Regions from separate parts of the Shinella sp. NM-101 genome, predicted to be linked through region 1. Evidence: predicted binding sites of a transcription regulator. Region 1 holds the regulator's gene; each other region holds the start of a gene.
The links. Region 1 encodes LexA, which represses DNA repair genes until DNA is damaged. Its sites were predicted from a motif close to TGTTCNNNNTGTGTTCNG; they were not measured.
Positions count from the first base shown of each region.

Region 2: the regulator LexA is predicted to act here: its motif matches at 2,207-2,224, upstream of L0976_RS20485 (DNA recombination protein RmuC).
Region 3: the regulator LexA is predicted to act here: its motif matches at 3,030-3,047, upstream of L0976_RS23755 (PA0069 family radical SAM protein).

Region 1 is NZ_JACBFT010000001.1:41,743-49,037, reverse strand. It holds gene L0976_RS00215 (ComEC/Rec2 family competence protein) at 1-1,735, shown strand, start outside; gene lexA (transcriptional repressor LexA) at 1,716-2,441, opposite strand; gene glp (gephyrin-like molybdotransferase Glp) at 2,535-3,758, opposite strand; gene moaC (cyclic pyranopterin monophosphate synthase MoaC) at 3,758-4,252, opposite strand; gene trpC (indole-3-glycerol phosphate synthase TrpC) at 4,252-5,067, opposite strand; gene trpD (anthranilate phosphoribosyltransferase) at 5,076-6,098, opposite strand; gene L0976_RS00185 (peptidylprolyl isomerase) at 6,114-7,295, opposite strand, start outside.
Region 2 is NZ_JACBFT010000012.1:59,473-66,767, reverse strand. It holds gene truA (tRNA pseudouridine(38-40) synthase TruA) at 1-634, opposite strand, end outside; gene fmt (methionyl-tRNA formyltransferase) at 634-1,575, opposite strand; gene def (peptide deformylase) at 1,620-2,144, opposite strand; gene L0976_RS20485 (DNA recombination protein RmuC) at 2,257-3,450, shown strand; gene L0976_RS20480 (ribokinase) at 3,495-4,397, shown strand; gene L0976_RS20475 (methyl-accepting chemotaxis protein) at 4,692-7,019, shown strand; gene L0976_RS20470 (hypothetical protein) at 7,090-7,295, opposite strand, start outside.
Region 3 is NZ_JACBFT010000017.1:89,741-97,035, reverse strand. It holds gene L0976_RS23765 (nuclear transport factor 2 family protein) at 112-543, opposite strand; gene L0976_RS23760 (ribonuclease HII) at 829-1,497, opposite strand; gene L0976_RS23755 (PA0069 family radical SAM protein) at 1,812-2,969, opposite strand; gene L0976_RS23750 (glycosyltransferase) at 3,115-3,639, shown strand; gene moaB (molybdenum cofactor biosynthesis protein B) at 3,698-4,246, opposite strand; gene L0976_RS23740 (4-(cytidine 5'-diphospho)-2-C-methyl-D-erythritol kinase) at 4,233-5,129, opposite strand; gene L0976_RS23735 (tetratricopeptide repeat protein) at 5,134-6,978, opposite strand; gene L0976_RS23730 (polyprenyl synthetase family protein) at 7,194-7,295, opposite strand, start outside.

The DNA.
Region 1 (7,295 bases):
CTATTTCTACAGGGCTCCGACCGCCATGGCGGGCACCGAAACCGGACTGGAGGGTCGGGTCCGGCGCGAGATCGCGACATGGCGCAACAGCCTGACCGAGCATATACGCGGCCGCATCGGCGGGGACGCGGGGGCGATCGCCGCGGCGCTCGTGACGGCGGAGCAGCGGGCGATCAGCGCGGAGACGGTGGAGGCGCTGCGGCAGGCGGGGCTGACCCATGTGCTCGCCATTTCCGGGCTCAACATGGTGCTGGCCGCCGGGACCTTCCTCGTCGGCGCGCGCGGGCTGATGGCGCTGATCCCCGGCTTTGCCGAACGCTATCCCACCAAGAAGATCGCAGCAGCCGGGGCGCTCGTCATGGTGACGCTCTACATCCTCGTCTCGGGCGGGGCGATCTCGGCCGTGCGCTCATGGATCATGATCTGCGTCATGCTCGTCGCGGTGATGTTCGGCCGTTCGGCGATCAGCCTGCGCAACGTGGCGATCTCGGCGATCCTCATCCTCATCGTCACGCCCTCGGCCGTCACCAATCCCGGCTTCCAGATGTCCTACGCGGCGACGCTCGGCCTCGTCGCCGGCTATGCGGCCTGGCGCGAGCGTCCGGTTCGCCGCGAAAGCCGGGGCGGGCGGTTCCAGCTCATCGGCGGCTCGGCGGGCCGCTTCTTCGGCGGACTGCTTCTCTCCTCGCTGATCGGCAGCCTTTCCACGCTCATCTATTCGGTCGGCCATTTCCATCGCATTCCCGCCTACGGGCTTGCCGGGAACCTCCTGGCCATGCCGGTCATCAGCGCCATCGTCATGCCGTTCGGGCTGATGGCGGTGCTGCTCATGCCCTTCGGTCTCGACGCCATTCCCTTCGTCATCATGGGCAAGGGGATCGATTGGATGATCGCGATGTCGAACTGGGTCGCCAGTTGGAAGGGCGAGATCGTCATCGGCCGCATTCCGCCGCTCGCCTTCCTGCTGATCGGCGTCGGCGGCGGCCTGCTCTGCATCCTACGCACCAGGCTGCGTCACGCGGGCACCTTGCTGGTCGTGCTGGGCATCGGCATTGCATGCTGGCCCGACGGGCGTCCGCGTCCCGAGGTGCTGGTGTCGGAGGACGGCCGCCTCGTCGCCGTTCTCGATGGCGCCAGGGTGGCGACGAACCGAGCCCGGCCGCCGGGTTTCGTCTACGATCAATGGCGCCGGGCGCTCCGGCTCGGCGAACTCGTCAAACCGGACATGCGCAAGACGGCGGGCCTGACGCTGGAGGATGCCGGGGAAAAGCCGGCGGGAGCGCCAGAAGGAAAGCGACCGCGGCGCAAGGCGGATCGGCAGAAGGCGAGGGATGCCCTCACCGCGGCTCTCGATGCGGCGGGAAAAGGCCCCGGCTTCGTCTGCGAAACGAAAGCCTTCTGCGCCGCCGTCTCGCCGAGCGGCTGGCGGATCGTCACGCTGGAGGACACCGCCTTCCTCGGCACGGCCTGCGACGGGGCGGATCTCGTCGTCGTGCCCTTTGCCCTGCGGCTGGATGCCTGCCGCTCCGGCGCCCGGCTGGTGACCGCGCGGCATCTGCGGCGAACGGGCGCGCTGGAAATCCGGCCGGCTGCGGCAGCCGCAGCCAGCCTTCCCGAGGCGGAATTCACGTCTTCCGTCGAAACGCTCGATCGCCCCTGGTCGAGGCACCGCACCTACGACTGGCGGACCGGCAGCTTCGATAACGGACAGGCGGTCAGTGATAACGACGGATGAGGCCGACGAGCTTGCCCTGGATCTTGACGCGATCCGGCCCGAAGATGCGGGTCTCGTAGGCCGGATTGGCGGCTTCGAGTGCGATGGAGGCGCCCTTGCGGCGGAAGCGCTTCAGCGTCGCCTCCTCTTCGTCGACGAGCGCGACGATGATCTCGCCGGGATTGGCGGTGCTGGTGTTGCGGATGATGACGGTATCGCCGTCGAGGATGCCGGCCTCGATCATCGAATCCCCCCGGACTTCCAGCGCATAATGGTCGCCGTTGCCGATCATCTCGGCCGGCACGGTGATGTCATGGGTGTTGTTCTGGATGGCGGAGATCGGCACGCCGGCGGCGATGCGGCCCATCACGGGCACCGACACGGACGTGGGCATGTCGGCCGGGGCAGCATTGCGCTGCGGCGGGGCGGCGGCCGGCGCGGGCGGCTTGCCGCGGCTGCCTTCGATGACGGAGGGCGAGAAGCCGCGCCGGGGCTGCAGGCTCGGCGAATAGGCCTCGGGCAGCTTGATGACCTCCAGCGCGCGCGCCCGGTTGGGCAGGCGGCGGATGAAACCGCGTTCCTCCAGCGCCGTGATGAGGCGGTGGATGCCCGATTTGGAGGCGAGGTCCAGGGCGTCCTTCATCTCGTCGAAGGACGGCGGAATGCCCGATTCCTTCATGCGCTCATGGATGAAGAGGAGGAGTTCCTGTTGTTTGCGCGTCAGCATGGTCTCTCCACCGAGAATCGTGAAACAAATCCAGAACAGACACTATCTGTTCCATATGTGTTCCGCAAGGGGCCGGTGAAACAATAATGCTGCTCAAACAGCGGGTTCGCGCAGGAGCAGGACTTGGCAGGCCGCGCCCGCCTCAAGGGCCGGCGCATGCGGCAGGCGGACAAGGAGGCCTTCGGATTGCGCGAAGGTCTTCATCATCGAGGAATCCTGCTTGTCGAAGGGCGTCACGCGGAGCTCGCCGGCAGGTCCGCGGTCGATCCGGGCGCGGATATGGTCCTGGCGGTGATCGTTTTCCCGGACCGGCACGGCGGCAACGGCGCTGCGCAGCCGGCTTTTCCCCGGAAGACGGGCGAGGCGGCGGACAAGCGGTTCCAGGAAGAGCAGCGAGCAGACGAGGCTCGAGACGGGATTGCCGGGAAGGCCGACGACCTGGATCGCGCCGAGGCGGCCGACCATCAGCGGCTTTCCGGGCCGCATGGCGATGCGCCAGAAATCGAGCGCCATGCCGGCCTCGCCGAGGACGGGCTGGACGAGGTCGAAATCGCCGACGGAGGCGCCGCCGAGCGTCACGAGCACGTCGATGTCGAGCACCAGCGCCTTGCGCACGGCTTCCAGGATCGCCTGCCTGTCGTCTTCGACGATGCCGAGGTCGATGACCTCCGCGCCGGCTTTACGGGCGATGGCCGAGACGCCGTAGGTGTTGGAGGCGATGATCTGGCTTGCACCCGGCCGGGTGCCCGGCGGGACGAGCTCGTCGCCTGTCGCCAGCACCGCGATGCGGGGGCGGGCATAGACGGTCAGTTCCGCATGGTTCATCGCGGCGGCGACGGTCAGGCGGCCGGGATCGAGCACGTCGCCGGCATGCAGCACGACCTCGCCTTCGGAGAAATCCTGTCCGCGGGGACGGATGTGGCGGCCTTCCGGGGTGAGGAAGGTGGTGCGGATGCGGCCGTCCTCCAGCCGTTCCGCGTCCTCCTGGAGAAGGACCGTATCGGCGAAGGCGGGCAGGGGCGCGCCGGTGAAGATGCGCACGGCCTCGCCAGGACCTGCGGTGCCTTCGAAGGCGTGGCCGGCGGAGGAGGTGCCGACGACCTTGAGGATGGAGCCCAGTTCGGCGATGTCGGCATGGCGGACGGCGTAGCCGTCCATGGCGGAATTGTCGAAGGGCGGCTGGGTGAGGCGGGCGGCGAGGTCTGCGGCGAGCACGCGGCCCTCGGCGTCCCGCAGGCTCACCGTCTCCGTCCGCACTGTCGGCTGCGCGGCGGACAGCAGGCGGTCGAGGGCGTCCGCGACGGGCAGGAGGGACATCAGGCGTCTCCGCGCTTGTAATCGCCGGAGCGGCCGCCGGATTTCTCGCGCAGGCGCACGCCGCCGATCTCCATCTCGCGGTCGGCGGCCTTGGCCATGTCGTAGACGGTGAGGCAGGCGACGCTGACGGCCGTCAGCGCCTCCATCTCGACGCCGGTGCGGCCGGTGAGCTTCGCCATGGCCTCGACGCGCAGGCCCGGCAGCGCGTGGTCCTCGCGGATGTCGACGGCCACCTTGGTCAGCATCAGCGGGTGGCAGAGGGGAATGAGGTTCGCCGTCTGCTTGGCGGCCATGATGCCGGCAAGGCGCGCCGCGCCGATCACGTCGCCCTTCTTCGCGTCGCCCTTGAGGATGAGGTCGAGGGTGGCCGGCGCCATGCGGATGAAACCTTCGGCGACGGCGATGCGCACCGTCTCGGCCTTGTCGCCGACATCCACCATGTTGGCCTCGCCCGAGGCGCCGATATGGGTGAGCGTAAGGCGTTCCCCGGCCATCATTCCGCCGCCAGAACGCCGGCGTCGCCGGTCAGCAGCGCGCGCGTGGCGGCCGTCACGTCGTCCTTGCGCATCAGGCTTTCGCCGACGAGGAAGGTGGAAATGCCGACCTTGCCGAGGCGCATGCAATCGGCATGGGTGAAGATGCCGCTTTCGCCGACGAGCAACCGGTCCTCCGGCACCATGCCGGCGAGCTTTTCCGAAACGGCGAGATCCACCTCGAAGGTGCGCAGGTTCCGGTTGTTGACGCCGACGAGCTTGGATTTCAGCTTCAGCGCCCGTTCCATCTCCGCCTCGTCATGCACCTCGATCAGCACGTCCATGCCGAGCGAGAAGGCGGCGTCCTCCAGCATCTTCGCGGCATCGTCGCCAAGCGAGGCCATGATGAGGAGGATGCAGTCCGCGCCCCAGGCACGCGCCTCCAGCACCTGGTAGCTGTCGAACATGAAGTCCTTGCGCAGCGCGGGCAGGGCGCAGGCTTCGCGCGCGGCCGTCAGGAACTCCGGGGCGCCCTGGAAGCTCGGCGTGTCGGTAAGCACGGAGAGGCAGGCCGCCCCGCCCGCCTCATAGGCCCTGGCGAGCGCCGGCGGATCGAAATCCGGCCGGATGAGGCCGCGGGAGGGGCTCGCCTTCTTGATCTCGGCGATGAGGCCGAATCGGCCTTCGGCCTTCCGGTCCCTGAGGCTTGCAAAGAAGCCGCGCGGCGGCGCCTGATCGCGGATGCGGGCGCGAAGCTCGGCCGGGGCGACGCGCGCCTTGGCGGCGGCGATCTCTTCCAGCTTGTAGGCTTCGATCTTCCTGAGGATGTCGGTCATGGCCAATCCTACTCCGCCTGGCCTTCGTTGGAAACCGCGACAAGTCGTTCCAGGGCGGTGCGGGCGCGGCCGCTTTCGAGGGATTCGGTCGCGAGCTTCATGCCCTGTGCGAGCGTTTGCGCCTTGCCGGCAACCATGAGCGAGGCGGCGGCATTGGCAAGCGAGATGTCCCGGTAGGGCATGTGCGCGCCGCCGAGCACGGACAGCAGTGCGGCGGCATTGTGCGGGCCGTCGCCGCCGCGAAGGTCGTCGAGCTTGACCTGCGGCAGGCCGAAATCGGCCGGTGTCAGCTCGAAGGTGCGGATCTTGCCGTCCTCCAGGGCCGCGACCTGCGTCGTGCCGGTCGTGGTGATCTCGTCGAGGCCCTCGCCGTGCACGACCCAGATGCTTTCCGAGCCGAGATCGCGCATCACCTCGGCGATCGGCACCAGCCATTGCGGCGAGAAGACGCCGAGGAGCTGGCGCTTGACACCGCCCGGATTGGAGAGCGGGCCGAGCAGGTTGAAGATGGTGCGCGTGCCGAGTTCGACGCGCGAGGGGCCGACATGCTTCATCGCCGAATGATGGAGCTGGGCGAACATGAAGCCGAGCCCGGCATCGTGCACGCAGCGGGCGATCTCCGCCGGGCCGATGTCGAGCCTGACGCCGAGGCAGGAAAGGGCGTCGGCCGTGCCCGACTTCGAGCTGAGCGCCCGGTTGCCGTGCTTGGCGACGGGCACGCCGGCACCCGCGACGATGATCGCCGCGAGCGTCGAGATGTTGTAGGTGCCCGCGCCGTCGCCGCCCGTGCCGACGATGTCGATGGCATCGGCCGGCACGGTGACCGGCAGCATGCGGGCGCGCATGGAACCGACGGCGCCGTAGATCTCGTCCACGGTCTCGCCGCGCACGCGCAGCGCCATCAGGAAGCCGCCGATCTGCGAGGGCGTGGCCGCCCCCGACATGATGATCTCGAAGGCGCCGCGCGCCTCCTCGCGGTCGAGCGGCGCGCCGGTGGCGACCTTGGCGATATAGGGTTTCAGATCGGACATGCGGTTTGCGTCCCCCTAGCGCCGCGCGATGCTCTGCTCGGCGAGCGACCGGTTGATGGAGACGCCGTAGGTCGTCTGCAGGGCGCTTACCATCTGGTCGAGGATGTCGTCGCCGCTGGTGCGGGCGACGGCCTGGATCTGCTGCTCGTCGTTCGACAGCGCGTCGGTCGCGGCATCCGCATTCACCTCGGTCACCTTGAGCAGGATCTGGCCTTCGCCATCGACGCCGGGCGTGGCGGCGACATGGCCGAGCGGGCCGGCGAAGGCCGCGGCGACGGCCGCCGGGCTCAGGACCGGATCCTGCGCGCCGCGGTGGAGGCCGGCCTTGTTCTCGACGGCCATGCCCAGCTCGTCCGCGATTGCGGAAAGCGCGTCGCCCTTGCGCACGCGCCCGGCCAGTTCCTCGGCTTTCCTGGCAAGGGTCTGGCGCTGCTGTTCAGCGGTCCAGTCGGCAACGACACGGTCGCGTACCTCGTCGAGCGTGCGGTCGCGCTCCGGCAGCACGTCGAGCACGTCGTACCAGGCATAGCCCTCGCGGCCGACATTGATCGGCGAGGTTTCCATGCCGACATCGGTCTTGAAGACCTCGCCGAGCAGGGCGGTTTCTTCCGGGAGGCCGGCGATCTCCTCGCCCTTCGGGTCGTTGCCCTGGGCGTCCGCGGCCTCGACGGTGATGGCCTTCAGGTTGTTCTTGGCGGCGGCGTCGGCAAGGCTGAGGCCTTCGGCGCGGCTGTCCTCCAAGCGGTCGTGCACGGCGAGGATGCCTTCCGCGGCTTCCGAGAGCGCAAGCTCGTTGCGCAGCTCTTCCTTCACCTCGTCGTAGGTCTTCGTCGTTTCCGGGCGGATGTTCGTCACGCGCAGGATGATCGGGCCGAAGGTGCCGTCGATGACCGGGGTCGTGCCGCCGTCGGCGGGAACGGCGAAGGCGGGATCGGCGAGCTTCCGGTCGGGAACGTTGTCCCTGGTGAAGTCGCCGAGCAGGACGTCGGCTGCGGTCTTGCCTTCCTCGGCGATCAGCGCGTCGAAGGTGGCGGTGCCGGCGGCGAGCTTGGCGGCAGCGGCGTCCGCGGCGGCGCGGTCCTTGAAGGTCAGTTGCTCGATGGTGCGCGTGGCGGGCGTGCTGTACTTCTGCTTGACCCGCTCATATTCGGCCTTCAGCGCATCCTCGGTGATGGCGGCGGTCTCGACGATGTCCTT
Region 2 (7,295 bases), on a different contig from region 1:
CCTCGCCCGCCAGCTTCAGCGTGCCGGCGAAGGAGCGGATCTGGTTGTGCAGGAAGCTCTGCGCCGAGACGCGGATCTCGATCAGCTCGCCGCTGCGCGTCACCTCCAGCCTGTCGATGGTGCGCACGGGGCTGTTCGCCTGGCACTGGGCGGCGCGGAAGGTGGTGAAGTCGTGCCTGCCGACCAGCACCTGGCCCGCGGCGTGCATCACCTCGTGATCCAGCTCCCTGGCGACGAACCAAGCCCGGTTCGCCTCCAGCGCCAAGGGCGCGCGGCGCGAGATGATGCGGTAGAGATAATGCCGCTTCTTCGCGGAGAAGCGGGCGTCGAAATCGTCCGGCACTTCGGCCGCATCGAGGATCGCGACGTGCTCGCCGGCCATGCCGAGATGCGCGTTGAGGGCGTTCCTCAGCGTGTGCTCCTTCCATTGCCGAGAAAGATCGGCATGGGCGACCTGCCCCATGGCATGGACGCCGGAATCCGTGCGGCCCGCGCCGCGGATCGAGACCGTCTCGCCCGTCAGCGACAGGATTGCCGCCTCGACGGCGCCCTGTACGGAAGGACCGTTCTCCTGCCGCTGCCAGCCGACATAGGGCGTGCCGTCATATTCGATGCGAAGCCGGTAGCGCGGCATCAGCCCAGCACCTCGCCGGCCGAAACCGGCGTGCCGCGCAGGAAATCCGCCGCATCCAGCGGCTTGCCGCCTGCCTTCTGCAACCGCACGAGGCGCACCGCGCCCTTCCCGCAGGCAATGGTCAGCCGGTCGTCGACCACCGTCCCGGCGGGCTTCGACACGCCGTCGCCCGCCCGCTCGCTCGCCAGCACCTTCACGCGCTCCGGTTTTCCGCCGATTTGCAGCTCGAACCAGGCGCCGGGGAAGGGTGAGAGGCCGCGGATATGGTTGTGCACGTCGCTTGCAGGCTTCGAGAAGTCGATGCGGGTCTCTGCCTTGTCGATCTTGGCGGCGTAGAGCACGCCTTCTTCCGCCTGCGGCGTCAGCGGCAGGTCGCCGGCCTCCAGCCGGCCCATGGCCTCGGCCATCAGCGCGCCGCCCACCTGCATCAAGGCATCGTGCAGCGCGCCGGCCGTCATGTTCTCGCTTATGGCCACGCGGCGGGTGAGCGCGGCGGGGCCGGTATCGAGGCCCTTGTCCATCTTCATCACCATCATGCCGGTCTCGTCGTCGCCCGCCATGATCGCCCGCTGGATGGGCGCCGCGCCGCGCCAGCGCGGCAGGAGCGAGGCATGGCCGTTATAGCAGCCGAGGCGCGTGCCGGTCAGGATCGCTTCCGGCAGCAGGAGGCCATAGGCGACCACCACCGCCACATCCGCCGCATGGGCGCGGAAGGCTTCGCGGTCGGCTTCCGCGCGGAAATTGACGGGCGTGAAGACGGGAATGCCACGCCGCTCGGCGGCCTGGTGCACCGGCGACTTCACCAGTTCGAGGCCGCGGCGGCCGGCCGGGCGCGGCGGCTGCGAATAGACCGCGACGATCTCGTGGCCCGCCTCGGCAAGCGCCTCCAGCGTCGGGACGGAGAAATCCGGCGTGCCCATGAAGATGATGCGAAGGGCCATCGGTCAGCCTCCCGTGAAATGGATTGCGGGCGGCTATTGCCGCCTCAGAGCGCCTTGCTGCCGCGCATCTTGGCCGCCTTGGTGAACTTGCGGATCACCATCTCGCGCTTCAGCTTGGAAATATGGTCGATGAACAGCACGCCGTTGAGGTGGTCGATCTCGTGCTGGAGACAGGTCGCGAGCAGGCCCTCGGCCTCCGTCACCTGCTCCATGCCCTCGCGGTCGAGATGCCGGACGGTGATCGACGCCGGGCGCTCGACCTCGGCATAATAGTCCGGGATCGACAGGCAGCCCTCTTCATAGACCGAGCGCGCATCCGAGGCGGTGACGATCTCCGGGTTGATGAAGACGAGCGGCGTCTTGTCCTCGCCGTCCTTGGAGACATCCAGCACGAGCATGCGGCGGGCGACGCCGATCTGGATGGCGGCAAGGCCGATGCCGGGGGCATCGTACATGGTCTCCAGCATGTCGTCGGCGAGCCTCTTCACCTCGCCGTCGACGGTTTCGATGGGCCTGGAAACCTGGCGGAGGATCGGATCGGGAAGGATAATCAGCGGCTTGATGGTCATGCGCCTCCCTTAGCGCGGTTTTTTTGCGCTTTCAATCGACTTCACCGGCCGCTCCGGCGATTTGTTCACGTTATGATCTGGTTTCCGCCGCAATCCGTGCTATGGTCGCGGCATGATCGATCCCGCATTCGACGCGCTCGTCTCCTCCTCCCTCCACCGGCTCGGCGGCCCCGGCCCGGCTCTGGTGCTGCTTGCGGCCGTGCTGCTGGCGGCCTTCGGGCTCCTTTCCGCGCGCCGCAGCCAGGCTCGCCAGCGGGAGGCGGCGGCGATGGCGGAGGTGCGCTTTTCCGAGCTCCTGAAGGCGCAGACCGAGATGCAGGGGCGCGTCGCCGCCATGGCGGAGGTGTTCGGCAGCAAGCAGGCCGAGACGAACCAGGCGATCAACAGCCGGCTCGACGGGCTGACGCAGCGGCTCGGCCAGTCGATCTCCGAGCAGACCAGGGCAACGCACGAGAATCTCCGCCGCCTGCAGGAGCGGCTGGCGGTGATCGACAATGCCCAGACGAACATCCAGTCGCTGGCGAAGGACGTGGTCGGGCTCCAGGCCATTCTCTCCAACAAGCAGACGCGCGGCGCCTTCGGCCAGTCACGCATGGAGACGATCATCGCCGACGCCATGCCGCCCGGCGCCTACCAGTTCCAGGCGCAGCTTTCCAACGGCGTGCGCCCCGATTGCACCATACGCATGCCGAACGGCCAGCCGCCGCTCGTCGTCGACGCGAAGTTCCCGCTGGAGGCGTGGAACGCCATGGCGGACGGGCGCTCGCCAGAGGCCGCGAAGATCGCCGCCCAGCAGTTCCGCCGCGACATGGAGGTGCATATCCGGGACATCTCGGAAAAGTACCTCCTTGCCGGGGAGACGCAGGACACCGCCTTCCTCTTCGTCCCCTCTGAATCGATCTTCGCCAGTATCCACGAGAATTTCGAGCCCGTCGTGCAGCGCGCGCATCGCGCCCGCATCGTCATCGTCTCGCCATCGCTGCTGATGCTTTCGGTGCAGGTGCTGCAATCGCTCCTCAAGGACCAGCGGATGCGCGAGCAGGCGCATGTCATCCAGGGCGAGGTCGCGCGGCTGATGGACGATTTGACGCGGCTCGACGACCGGGTGCGCAAGCTGCATGGCCATTTCACCGCCGCGCAGAAGGACGTGGACCTGATTCTGACGTCCACGGAGAAGCTTGCGCGCCGTGGCGCGCGCATCGGCGAGCTCGAATTCGAGACCGTTTCGGAGCTTTCGCACGCGCGGGAGGCGGTGGCGGAGAGCCGGACGGGCCAGTTGCGGCTGAGGGTGGTTGACGAGGACTGACCGCCTCGGGCAGTGTCCGGGCGAAACGACAAGGGGCAGCTCTCATGATCACCGTCCTCGGCTCCATCAACATGGACCTCATCGCCACGCCTGAACGCCTGCCGAAGCCGGGCGAGACGGTGATGGGCACCAGCTTCACCACCGCCGCCGGCGGCAAGGGCGCCAACCAGGCGCTCGCCGCCCGCCGGGCCGGCGCCATGGTGCGCATGGCCGGCGCCGTCGGCGACGACCGGCTGGGCAGCCAGGCGCTCGCCCTCCTCGCCGACGCCGCCGTCGACCTCAATGCCGTGCGCTCGGCGGCGGAAGCGACCGGCACAGCCCATATCCTCGTTGCCGAGAACGACGGGGAGAACGTCATCGTCGTCGTGCCCGGCGCCAACGGCACGGTCGCGGAGGAGGATGCCCGGCGCGCGGTCGGCGCCATGTCGCGCGGCGACTACCTGATGCTGCAATTCGAGATCCCGAGCGCCGCCATCGAGGCCGCGCTCGTCGCCGCCAGGCAAAAGGGCGTCATCTCGATCGTCAACATCGCACCCTTCAGCGCGGCCGCCGGACGGCTCGGCGCGATGGCCGACATCCTCGTCGCCAACGAGAACGAGTTCGACCTCTTCGTCGGCAAGGGCGAGCTTTCCGACGAGGAACGCAAGGCGACCATGCAGAAGCTCCATGCCGGAAGCGGCCAGACGATCATCGTGACGCTCGGCGCCGACGGCGTCGTCGCCATTCGCAAGAACGAGATCTTCCGCGCCGCGGGCCTCAAGATCGAGCCGGTCGACACGGTCGGGGCGGGCGACACGTTCTGCGGCTATCTCGCCGCCTCGCTCGACGCCGGCCTTGCCTTCAAGGATGCCCTTCGACGGGCGGCCGTGGCCGGCTCGCTTGCCTGCCTCAAGCCCGGCGCCCAGCCCTCCATCCCCTTCGCCCCCGCCGTGGACGCCGCTGTCTGACGGCGGATACAACCGCCGCGTCAGTGTGGGCGGGCAGACCGCAAACCAGGCGTCGCATTCGCCGCGCGGCGCCTGAAAAATCAGGCAGCCGAACCATCCCGGGGCGGGGAAGCATGGCTATTTATTAATATCTTACCGGTTACTGAAATCCTCAGACATCGGCCTTGATGAACGAGGTCCGCCCCGTCTCTGGCGCTGGTCGCGCGCCCCGCCCTCCATGATGGAGCCCCCCGCAAAACGAATGTGCCCCTTCGCGGCCATCCGCCGCGGACGTCTCCCATCGTGAGGATTTTCATGTTCAAGTTCCAGGCCAAGTCGCTTGCGACGAAGCTTATTGCGGTCACCGGCGGCACGATCGCCCTGGTGATGTTCGTCTCCAATGCCGTTCTCATCAGCCAAAGCCAGAACCGCGTCGCCGATCTCGTCTATTCCCAGGCCGATACGGAAGCCAAGGCCATCGCATCCGACATCGCCGCCGACATCGGCCAGCTTGCGAGCGCGGCGCGCTCCATGGCCGGCGTGATCGAGCAGGGCCATTCCGGCGGCCATCTCGACCGCAGGACCGTCGTCGACATCGTCAAGGCGAATGCCGAAAAGAACAGCTTCGCGCTCGGCAGCTGGTTTGCGGAAGAACCGAACGCCTTCGACGGCAAGTCGCGCGAAATGCCCGAGGACCTTGCCACCGGCACGTTCAAGGACGGCTCGTTCAACCCGTACTGGACGAAGCGCAAGGACGGCTCGATCGTGCTGTCCACCTTCGAATCCGACTACAAGGCCGAGTGGTATGCGCTGGCCGCGGCCAGCGGCAAGGGCGCGATGACCCAGCCCTATGCGGAGACCTCGACCGGCGAGAACTTCACCATGGCCTCCATCGCCTACCCGGTCGTGTCGGGCGGCAAGCGTATCGGCGTCACCGGCATCGACGTCTCGCTGAAGACGCTCTACGACAAGCTCAGCCAGGTGAAGCCCTTCGGCGAAGGCCGCGTGCTGCTGCTCTCCCAGACCGGCAAGTGGATCGTCGCGCCGACTGCCGACCTGCTGATGAAGGATTATGACGGCCAGGGCATGGAGGCCGTCAAGGACGCGCTCGCCAGCGGCAAGACCAGCCATATCGAAAACCTCACCTTCGACGAGCTTTCCACCTTCGACCGCGTCGTCTATCCCTTCGCGCTGCCCGACATCAACACGACCTGGGTCGTGCTGGTCGACGTCCCGCATGCGGCGATCAGCGCGCCGATCAGCGCGCAGACCACCATGATGATCATCGGCGGCCTGATCGTCCTTGCCACCGTTCTGGCCGGGCTCTACTTCGCCGTGCGCCTGCTCGTGCAGAAGCCGCTTGCCGGCCTCGTCCGCGACGTGGCGACGCTCAGCGAAGGCGTCTATACCCGGCCGATCTCCGGCCAGGACCGTTCGGATGAAACCGGCTCGGTCGCCAAGGCCCTCGAAGGCTTCCGCCACCAGCTCGCCGACACGCGGCGCCTCGAAGCCGAAGCCGACAACCAGCGCCAGCTCACCGAGGCCGAGCGCAGCCGCTCGGAAGCCGAGCGGGCCGAATCGGGCGCGCTCCAGCGCGACATCGTCGCGCGCCTCGCCGACGGCCTCGACCAGCTCTCCGCCGGCAACCTGACCTTCCGTCTCTCCGGCGATTTCCCCGGCGAGTACGGCAAGCTCAAGGCCGATTTCAACTCGGCCATCGCCAGCCTCGAGGAGACCATCCAGACGGTGAACGCCTCGGTCGGCAATATCGGCGGCGGCACGAGCGAAATCTCCAAGGGCGCGGCCGATCTCTCGCACCGCACCGAGCAGCAGGCGGCAAGCCTGGAAGAGACCGCAGCGGCACTCGACGAGCTCACCTCGCAGGTCAATTCCAGCGCGGAAAATGCCCGCGTCGCCGCCAAGTCCGTCGACACCGCCAGCAACGACGCCAGCAAGTCCGGCGAAGTGGTGCAGAAGGCGATCGACGCCATGCGGGGCATCGAGACCTCTTCGCGTGAAATCTCCAACATCATCGGCGTGATCGACGACATCGCCTTCCAGACGAACCTTCTCGCGCTGAATGCCGGCGTCGAGGCGGCGCGTGCCGGGGAAGCCGGCAAGGGCTTTGCCGTCGTCGCACAGGAAGTGCGCGAGCTCGCCCAGCGCTCGGCCAACGCCGCCAAGGAGATCAAGACGCTGATCAACACGTCAGAGGTGCAGGTCCGCGAGGGCGTCGATCTCGTCGGCAAGGCCGGCGGGGCGCTGGAGAACATCGCCGAGCAGGTCATCCAGATCAACGGCCTCATCCGCCAGATCTCGTCCTCGGCTTCCGAGCAGGCCGTCGGCCTCAAGGAGATCAACGCGGCCGTCAACCAGATGGACCAGGTGACGCAGCAGAACGCCGCGATGGTGGAGGAAACCACCGCCGCCTCGATGGCGCTGAACGACGAGGCGCAGATGCTGAAGTCGCTCGTCGCCCGCTTCCGCGCCGGCACGGCCAGCGTCGCCGCCGCCCAGCCGGTACAGTCGACACGCCCGCAGCCGCAGCGCGCCGCCTACCAGGCACCGCGCGCCAAGGCCCGCACCGTGCCGCAGGCCGCCGGCAACACGGCGCTGGCACAGGACGACTGGGAAGAATTCTGAGACCCGGCAACACACACGGAAAGGGCCGGCGGCAACGCCGGCCCTTTCGTTTTGAGGCGGATAGATGGCGCTACTTGCGGTCGGTGGGCTGGGCCTGGAGGCGGCCGCGGGAGCGCGAACGGGTGGCGCTTGCCAGGCGCTGCGTCGCCTCCTTCAGCTCCAGCTCGGAGAAGAGCCCCCGGTATTCCGGGTGCAGCATCAGCGCCTCCATGGAAAGCTCCGGCTTGCCGGCATCGAGAAGGCGTTCGAGGCCGGTCGTGCCGGGCTTGAAGACGA
Region 3 (7,295 bases), on a different contig from region 1:
GCCCTTCACGGGAACGATTTCAAGAGGCCGCCCACCGGGCGGCCTTTTGCATTGGGCGGCAGCTCGCCGGATGCCGCCCCGGCAACGGTCTGTCCAGTCCCGCGCGAAAGGCTAGACGATGCCGTGCTTCTCCAAAAGCGCCTGCTCGTCGCCCGTCACCCAGCCGAACACCGTCGCCTCGCCATCCAGCATCCGGACGAGGTAGTGAACGTCGAAGTCGACGGTCACGTCGGGCTGGTCCTTCCGGGCATAGGTGGCGACCCAGGAGACATGGGCCACGCAATGCAGCGTGTCCATCGGGGAGAGGCGGATGGTGCGGATCCGCATCGCCTTCGTCCCGATCGCCCGGTAACGGGCGTAGCCGTCCGCCAGGGCGCGCTGGAACTGCGCGTCGTTCTTGCCCGTGCGCACCCCGGCCGGGGCCGCACCGATGAATTCGCAGGCATAGAGGGATACGAGCTCGTCCATGTCGGCCTTGCCGCCGAGGGATCGATTGAAGAGGCGCTCGTATCGTTCGAACAGCTTCCCGACGGCCGTCTCCATGTCTTTCTCCGCAACGCCAATACCGGTGTGAGCGTACGGGAAAAACGCGCCGGAGGGGAGGGCCTATGCCCCCTGAGAACGGCTGAGACGAGGGGCGGCGAAGCAGAGAGCCGCGATGGCAAGTGGGTCGCTCGATACAGGCCGGCCTTTCAACGAGCGGCGTCCATTGCCGCGCCGCGGCCACAAGCGCATGCGGTGCCGGCGTAGGGGCGAAGCCGGGTCGCGTCGGTATGAACGTCGGAGCCGGGCTCCGCGGAGCGGGCGTCGGCCGCTCGCCGCAGGTGGTCAGTCCTGCCGCAGCGGCCGGAAGCTCATGCGATGGAGGCGGCAGGGGCCGATGGACTGGATGGCCTTGCGGTGGACCTCGGTGGCGTAGCCGGCGTGGATGCAAAAGCCGTAGCCGGGGAAGGTGGTTTCGGCGCGGGCCATCATGCGGTCGCGCATGACCTTGGCGACGATGGAGGCGGCGGCAATGGAAAGGGACAGCGCATCGCCCTTGACGACGGCGCGGCCCTCGCAGGCAAGGCCCGGCGGCACGTCGCGTCCGTCCGTCAGCACCAGCTTCGGCGCGACCTCCAGGCCCGAAACCGCGCGGCGCATGGCGTCGAGGCTCGCCTTGCGGATGTCGATGACGTCGATGCGGCGCGACGAGCTGGAGGCGACGGAGACGAAGGCGCTCTGCATGATGAGCGTGAACAGCGCCTCGCGCCGCGCCGCGCTGAGCTGCTTGGAATCGTGCAGGCCGGGCGGGATATTGTCCGGGTCGAGCACCACCGCGGCGGCGACGACAGGTCCCGCGAGCGGCCCTCGGCCCGCCTCGTCCGTGCCGGCGACCGGCCACAGGCCCCGTTTGCGCGCGGCGAGCTCCATCGAGAAGTCCGGCCCTTCGGGCAGGTCGAAAAGAAGGCGGGAATCGGAGGATGTGGGACGGGACATGCGGCGAACCTCGCACATCCATCCGATTCCCTGCAAGCCCTCCGGCAGGAGGCGGATGCCGGAGGAACGACCGGCGCGCCCGGGGACTGGCGCGGCGGAAGAAGAGGCCGGGCATGAAGGCCCGGCAACAAAGTCGTTTCAGCCCGGCCTGCGCCGCCACCCATCCTTCCCCGATGGAAAGAGGGAGACGAATGGACCGGCGAAGCGGATGGTGCCTTGGCCTGCCTTGCCTGCGGCATCCCCTCATTCCGCTGCCGCGACTGTCTCCCCGGCGGGGAGACAGCCATTGCGGCCGCCGTTTCATCTCATGGGCGGCAGCCAGGCCGCCGTGCTTACAAGAGCGAAAGCTGCACGCCGCTGCCCGAGGGCGGGATGAACTGGTCGAGCGCGAGGGTGCGGCGGGTACGGGTCAGCTCCAGCCGCTTGGACGCCATCTCGAAGCGGCGGGCGATCTGCCAGGCATAGGGACCGGCGCCCTTCATGCGCTTGCCGAACTCGGCGTCGTAATCCTTGCCGCCGCGCATGGAGCGCACCAGCGACATGACATGGCGGTAGCGGTCCGGATAGTGGCGCAGCAGCCAGTCGCGGAAGAGCGGGCTCACCTCCAGCGGCAGGCGGAGCAGGACGTAGCTCGCTTCGAGCGCGCCCGCCGCCTTGCCCGAATCGAGCACCCGCTCGATCTCGTGGTCGTTGAGCCCGGGAATGATCGGCGCCATCATGATCGCCGTCGGGATGCCGGCCTCCGACAGCGCGCGGATCGCCTCCAGCCGGCGCGGCGGGGTTGCGGCGCGCGGCTCCATGGTGCGGGCGAGCTTGCGGTCGAGCGTGGTGACGGACATGCCGACCCATGCGAGCCCGCGCGTCGCCATGCGCGAGAGGATGTCGATGTCGCGCATGACGAGCGCCGACTTGGTGACGATGGAGACGGGGTGGTTCGCCTTGTCCAGCACCTCGAGGATCTGCCGCATGATGCGCCACTCCTTCTCGATCGGCTGGTAGGGGTCGGTATTGGTGCCGATGGCGATGACGCGCGGCTTGTAGCCGGGCTTGGAAAGCTCCCGTTCCAGGAGCTTCGGCGCATCGGGCTTGGCGAAGAGCTTCGCCTCGAAGTCGAGGCCGGCGGAAAGACCCATGAAGGCATGCGTCGGCCGGGCGAAGCAGTAGATGCAGCCATGCTCGCAGCCGCGATAGGGATTGATCGAACGGTCGAAGGGAATGTCCGGCGATTCGTTGCGGGTGATGATCGTGCGCGGCTTTTCGACCTGCACCTCCGTGCGGAAGGGCGGAAGCTCCTCCAGCGTCTGCCAGCCGTCGTCGAACGCCTCGCGCGTCACCGGCTCGAAACGCCCCGTGAAATTGAGGCCCGCACCGCGGCCGCGCCGCCGGTCCGCCTCGACGCGCATGCCCGTCTGGGCCATCAGGGCGTCGGCAACGTCCTTCGTGTGGCCGGGTGCCAGCGCACCCTGCCTGAGGCTCACAACATCGTTCATGGCTGTCTCCGACGGGGCCGTCTCGCCCCGATTCAATGACTATATTCCTATCGCCGAAATGAGAACATTGCAAGAACAAATTTCCGCGATCCATCGAACCGGCCAGCGCGGTGGAAATCGATGCAGCGATGCGGTATGGGAAACCATGCTGACGATCATCATGGAATGCCGGGACAACGAGGCGGAGCTGGCGCAGACGCTGTCGGCGCTGGTCGCGGGCGCGGTCGAGGGGATCGTGCGCGACGTGATCGTGCTCGACCATGGTTCGCGCGACGGTTCCGCCCGGGTGGCGGATGCCGCGGGCTGCCGTTTTCTCGCTGAATGGGACCTGAAGGAGGTCGTGCAGTCGGCGCGGGGCGACTGGCTGCTGCTGCTGGAACCCGGCGCCCGGCCGCTGGCCGGCTGGGTCGATGCCGTCGTCGACCATGTCGCGGTCGATCCGAAGCCCGCCCGCTTCGCCATATCCCGCAACCACCGACGGTCCTTCCTTCGGCGCTTCGGGCGCACGCCGCCGCTGGAAAAGGGCTATCTCGTCAGCAAGCGCGAGGCGGCCGGGACGGCGCGGCGGGGCATGGGGCTCGCCGAGGTCGCGAAGGGCAGGGCGCGCCAGCTCGTTGCCGAGATCGTGCCCGCCTGGGCGGTGAAGGCGATGCGCGCGGGCCTGCGCTGACCGTTTCCGCTCCCACTCAGGGCAGCTTATCCGCGATTCGGCCTGGTCGAAGGATGTCCTAGCCGGCGGAGCGCTTCAGGTGCTCGTCGAGGCGCGGCATGATCTCCACGAAATTGCAGGGCATGTGGCGATAGTCGAGCTGCGCCCTGAGGATGCCGTCCCAGGCGTCCTTGCAGGCGCCGGGCGAGCCGGGCAGCACGAAGACGAAGGTGGCGTTGAGGACGCCGCCGGTCGCGCGCGACTGGATCGTCGAGGTGCCGATCTTGTCGTAGGAAATGCGGTGGAAGACCTCGGAAAAACCATCCATGCGCTTCTCGAAGATCGGCTCCAGCGCCTCCGGCGTCACGTCGCGGCCGGTAAAGCCCGTGCCGCCCGTGGTGATGACCACGTCGATGGCCTCGTCCCGTGTCCAGGCCTCCACCCGCGCGCGGATCGCGCCGACGTCGTCCGGCTCGATGGCGCGGGCGACGAGCCGGTGGCCGGCCTCCGCGATGCGCGCGGCGAGCGTGTCGCCGGAGCGGTCGGTCTCGGGCGTGCGCGTGTCGGAGACGGTCAGCACGGCAATGCCGACGGGAATGAAGGGCCGTGTTTCGTCAATCGTCGCCATCGGTCGCTCCGAGCGTTGTCGTCGCGGCGAAAAACCAGTGCGGATGCCGCTGAGAAAGCGCCGTCGCCGCTTCCTCCGCCGCTGCCTGTGAAGCATGTAGCGCAAAGCAGGTCGCGCCGGAACCGGACATGCGCACCGCGCGCGCGCCGGTCGCGGCAAGGGCCTCGGAGATCCGCGCGATGTCCGGGCAGAGGCGGCGGGCAGGGGGTTCCAGGTCGTTGCGCAGGCGGCCGATCGCCGAAAGCCAGTCGGATGGGGCCGTCTCCAGCGCGAGCGCCGGGTTTTGCCGGCAGGCGAGTGCCGTAAAGACGGCGGGGGTGGAAACGCCGGCCAGCGGATTGGCCAGCACCATGGCCAGCGCCGGCATGGAAACGGGCGTGATGTCCTCCCCGACGCCGCGGGCGACCAGCGGCCGGCCGGCAAGGCACATGGGCACGTCGGCGCCGAGCCCGAGGGCGAGGGCGTCGTATTCGTCCTGCGGAAGGCGGGCCTGCCAGAGCGCGAGAAGGCCGCGCAGGGTCGCCGCCGCATCCGCCGAGCCGCCGCCGATGCCGGAGGCGACGGGCAGGTTCTTTTCGAGATGGATATGGACGGGCGGGCCGGCATGGCCGCGGCGGGCGAGCGCGGCGCGCAGCCGGTCACGCGCGCGGACGACGAGATTGTCTTCCTCGGTCGCCAGCGCGCCGGAAAAGCGGCCGGAAACGGTAAAGCGGTCTTCCGCCGCCGGCGACAGGCCGAGGCGGTCGCCGAAGGCGGTGAAGGTCACGAGGCTTTCGAGGAGGTGGTAGCCATCCTCGCGCCGGCCGACGACGGCGAGCGCGAGGTTGACCTTGGCCCGAGCCTCTTCGAGGACGGCGAAGCCCGAAAGGCTGTCGGCAGGCATCGCGTCAGGACTTGCGGTCTGCCGCCTTGCCTTCCGGCGCGGTGTTCTGCACGGGCTTGTCGTCCTTGGCTTCGGCAGAGGCCGGCTCGGTCTTCTGGAGCTCCGGCAGGCCGTTTTCGATCTTCAGCTTGATCTTCGGGATCTCGGCTTCTTCCGGCTTCAGGCCGAGCGCGCGGTTCCACTGGAAGGTCGCCTCCAGCTTGCGGCCCACGCGCCAGTAGGCATCGCCGAGATGGTCGTTGATCGCCGGGTCGCCGGCCTTCAGTTCGGCCGCCCGTTCCAGTTCCACCACCGCGTCGTCGAAGCGGCCCATGCGATAGTAGGCCCAGCCGAGCGAATCGACGAAATAGCCGTCGTCCGGCTTCAGGCTCACCGCCTTGCGGATCATGTCCAGCCCCTCGCCGAGGTTCATGTTCATGTCCACCCAGGAATAGCCGAGATAGTTCAGCACCTGCGGCTGGTCGGGGTTGAGCTCCAGCGCCTTGCGGAAGTTCGGCTCGGCCTTTTCCCATTCCTTCAGCCGCTCATAGGCGATGGCGCGCTGGAAGAAGATGCTCCAGTGGTTGCGCTGGGGCACGTTGCCGATGACGTCCACGGCCTTGTCGTAGAGCGCGGCCATCGCCTTGTAGTCCTTGGCGTCGGAAAGCACGCTGCCGAGCGCGAGGTAGGAGCGAAGGTCCGCCGGATCGGCGTCGATCAGCGCCTGGAGATGCGTCTTGGCATCGTCCACCTTGCCGGTGTCGTTGAGGTTGAGGCCGAGCTGCAGCTCGGAAATGCGCCGCATCGGCGACTTTTCCGGCACGGCGCGGTAATATTCGATCGCCTTTTCCGGCTTCTTCTGCGTCTCGGCGAGGCCGCCCAGAAGCACCAGCACGTCGTCGCTGTCAGGGTCGAGCGCGCGCGCGGCCTGCAGGTAGAGCGAGACGATGTCTTCAGCGCCGTCGCGGTTCAGCGCGCCGCCGATGGAAAAGAGAACGGCGGCGGCGCCCTGCGCGGCGGTGCGCACCTGCTGTTCCTGCTTTTCGCCCGCCTCGATGCTCTGGCGCAGCGCCTTCAGCGGCGCATAGCTGGTGATGAAGTTGTCGCCGACGGAAACCGCGTCGAGCGCCTTCTGCTTGTTGCCCTCGCGCGCCTCCAGGCGCGCCAGCGCCATCACGGCGCGCAGGAACGTGTCGGGTGCGGCGCTCGCGCCGTTGCGGTCGAGGATCGCCTCGTTGAGCCGCGCACGGGCCGTGGCCTTGTCGCCGGCCGCCGCCGCGAGCGCCCCGGCATGGTAGTTCTTGAAGATGGCGAGCCACTCCGGCCCCTTCATGCCGCCGATCAGCTTGAGCGCTTCCTTCGGCTTGCCGTCGCCGAACCTGGCCCAGGCGAGCAGCAGGTCGTTCATCATGCGGTCGAGGTCGTTCGGGCCGTTGTAGGCGAGGATCTTTTCCGCGGTCTTGTATTCACGCTTGCGGATCGCCTCCATGGCGCGCACCACGGAGGTGATGCGCTCGACGGCCGGGTCGTTCTTCAGCGTGTCGGCAAGCTTCACGCCTTCGGAGAAGTTGCCGTCCATGAGCTGCGTCACCATCAGCCGCTGCTTGACGTCCGAATTGGTCGGGTCGAACTGCAGCGCGATCTTGTAGAGCGCGACGGCGGTCTCGTAGTCCTTGTCGAAATCCGCGGTGCGGGCGGCAAGGAACGCGCCGGAGAAGGTGTTGACGCTCGCCGGGTCGAAGGGCGTTTCCTCGGCGGCGGCCGCTACCGCGGGCTTTTCCTCCGCGAACGCCGCCAGGGGACCGGTGAGCGCGATGCTGGCCGCAAGCGCCACGCCGGAAAGAAGCCGAAGGAGAAGGGAATGCCGCATCAAGATGCCTTTCGCCGGAAAGTATGGAGTTCGCCCCCTACGCCATCGCGCATCATCCTTAACGCGAAGCGACGCCGTAGAACTCGTGAATTGAGGCCATGCATGACAGGTCGTGCCACGACGGCGCCCAAATCAGTCACGGACTCATGACGGTAGAGAATGGCTTTTTTGGCGCGGTGCGGCAAGAAAATCCTGCCGCGCCGGTTTCGGTGCGATCAGCTCACGCGGGCGATGGAGAAGTCGATGACCTCGAGCAGCGCGCTCTTCCACGGCGAGGCCGGCAGCGGGGCAAGCGCGTCGCGGGCGATCATGCCGTA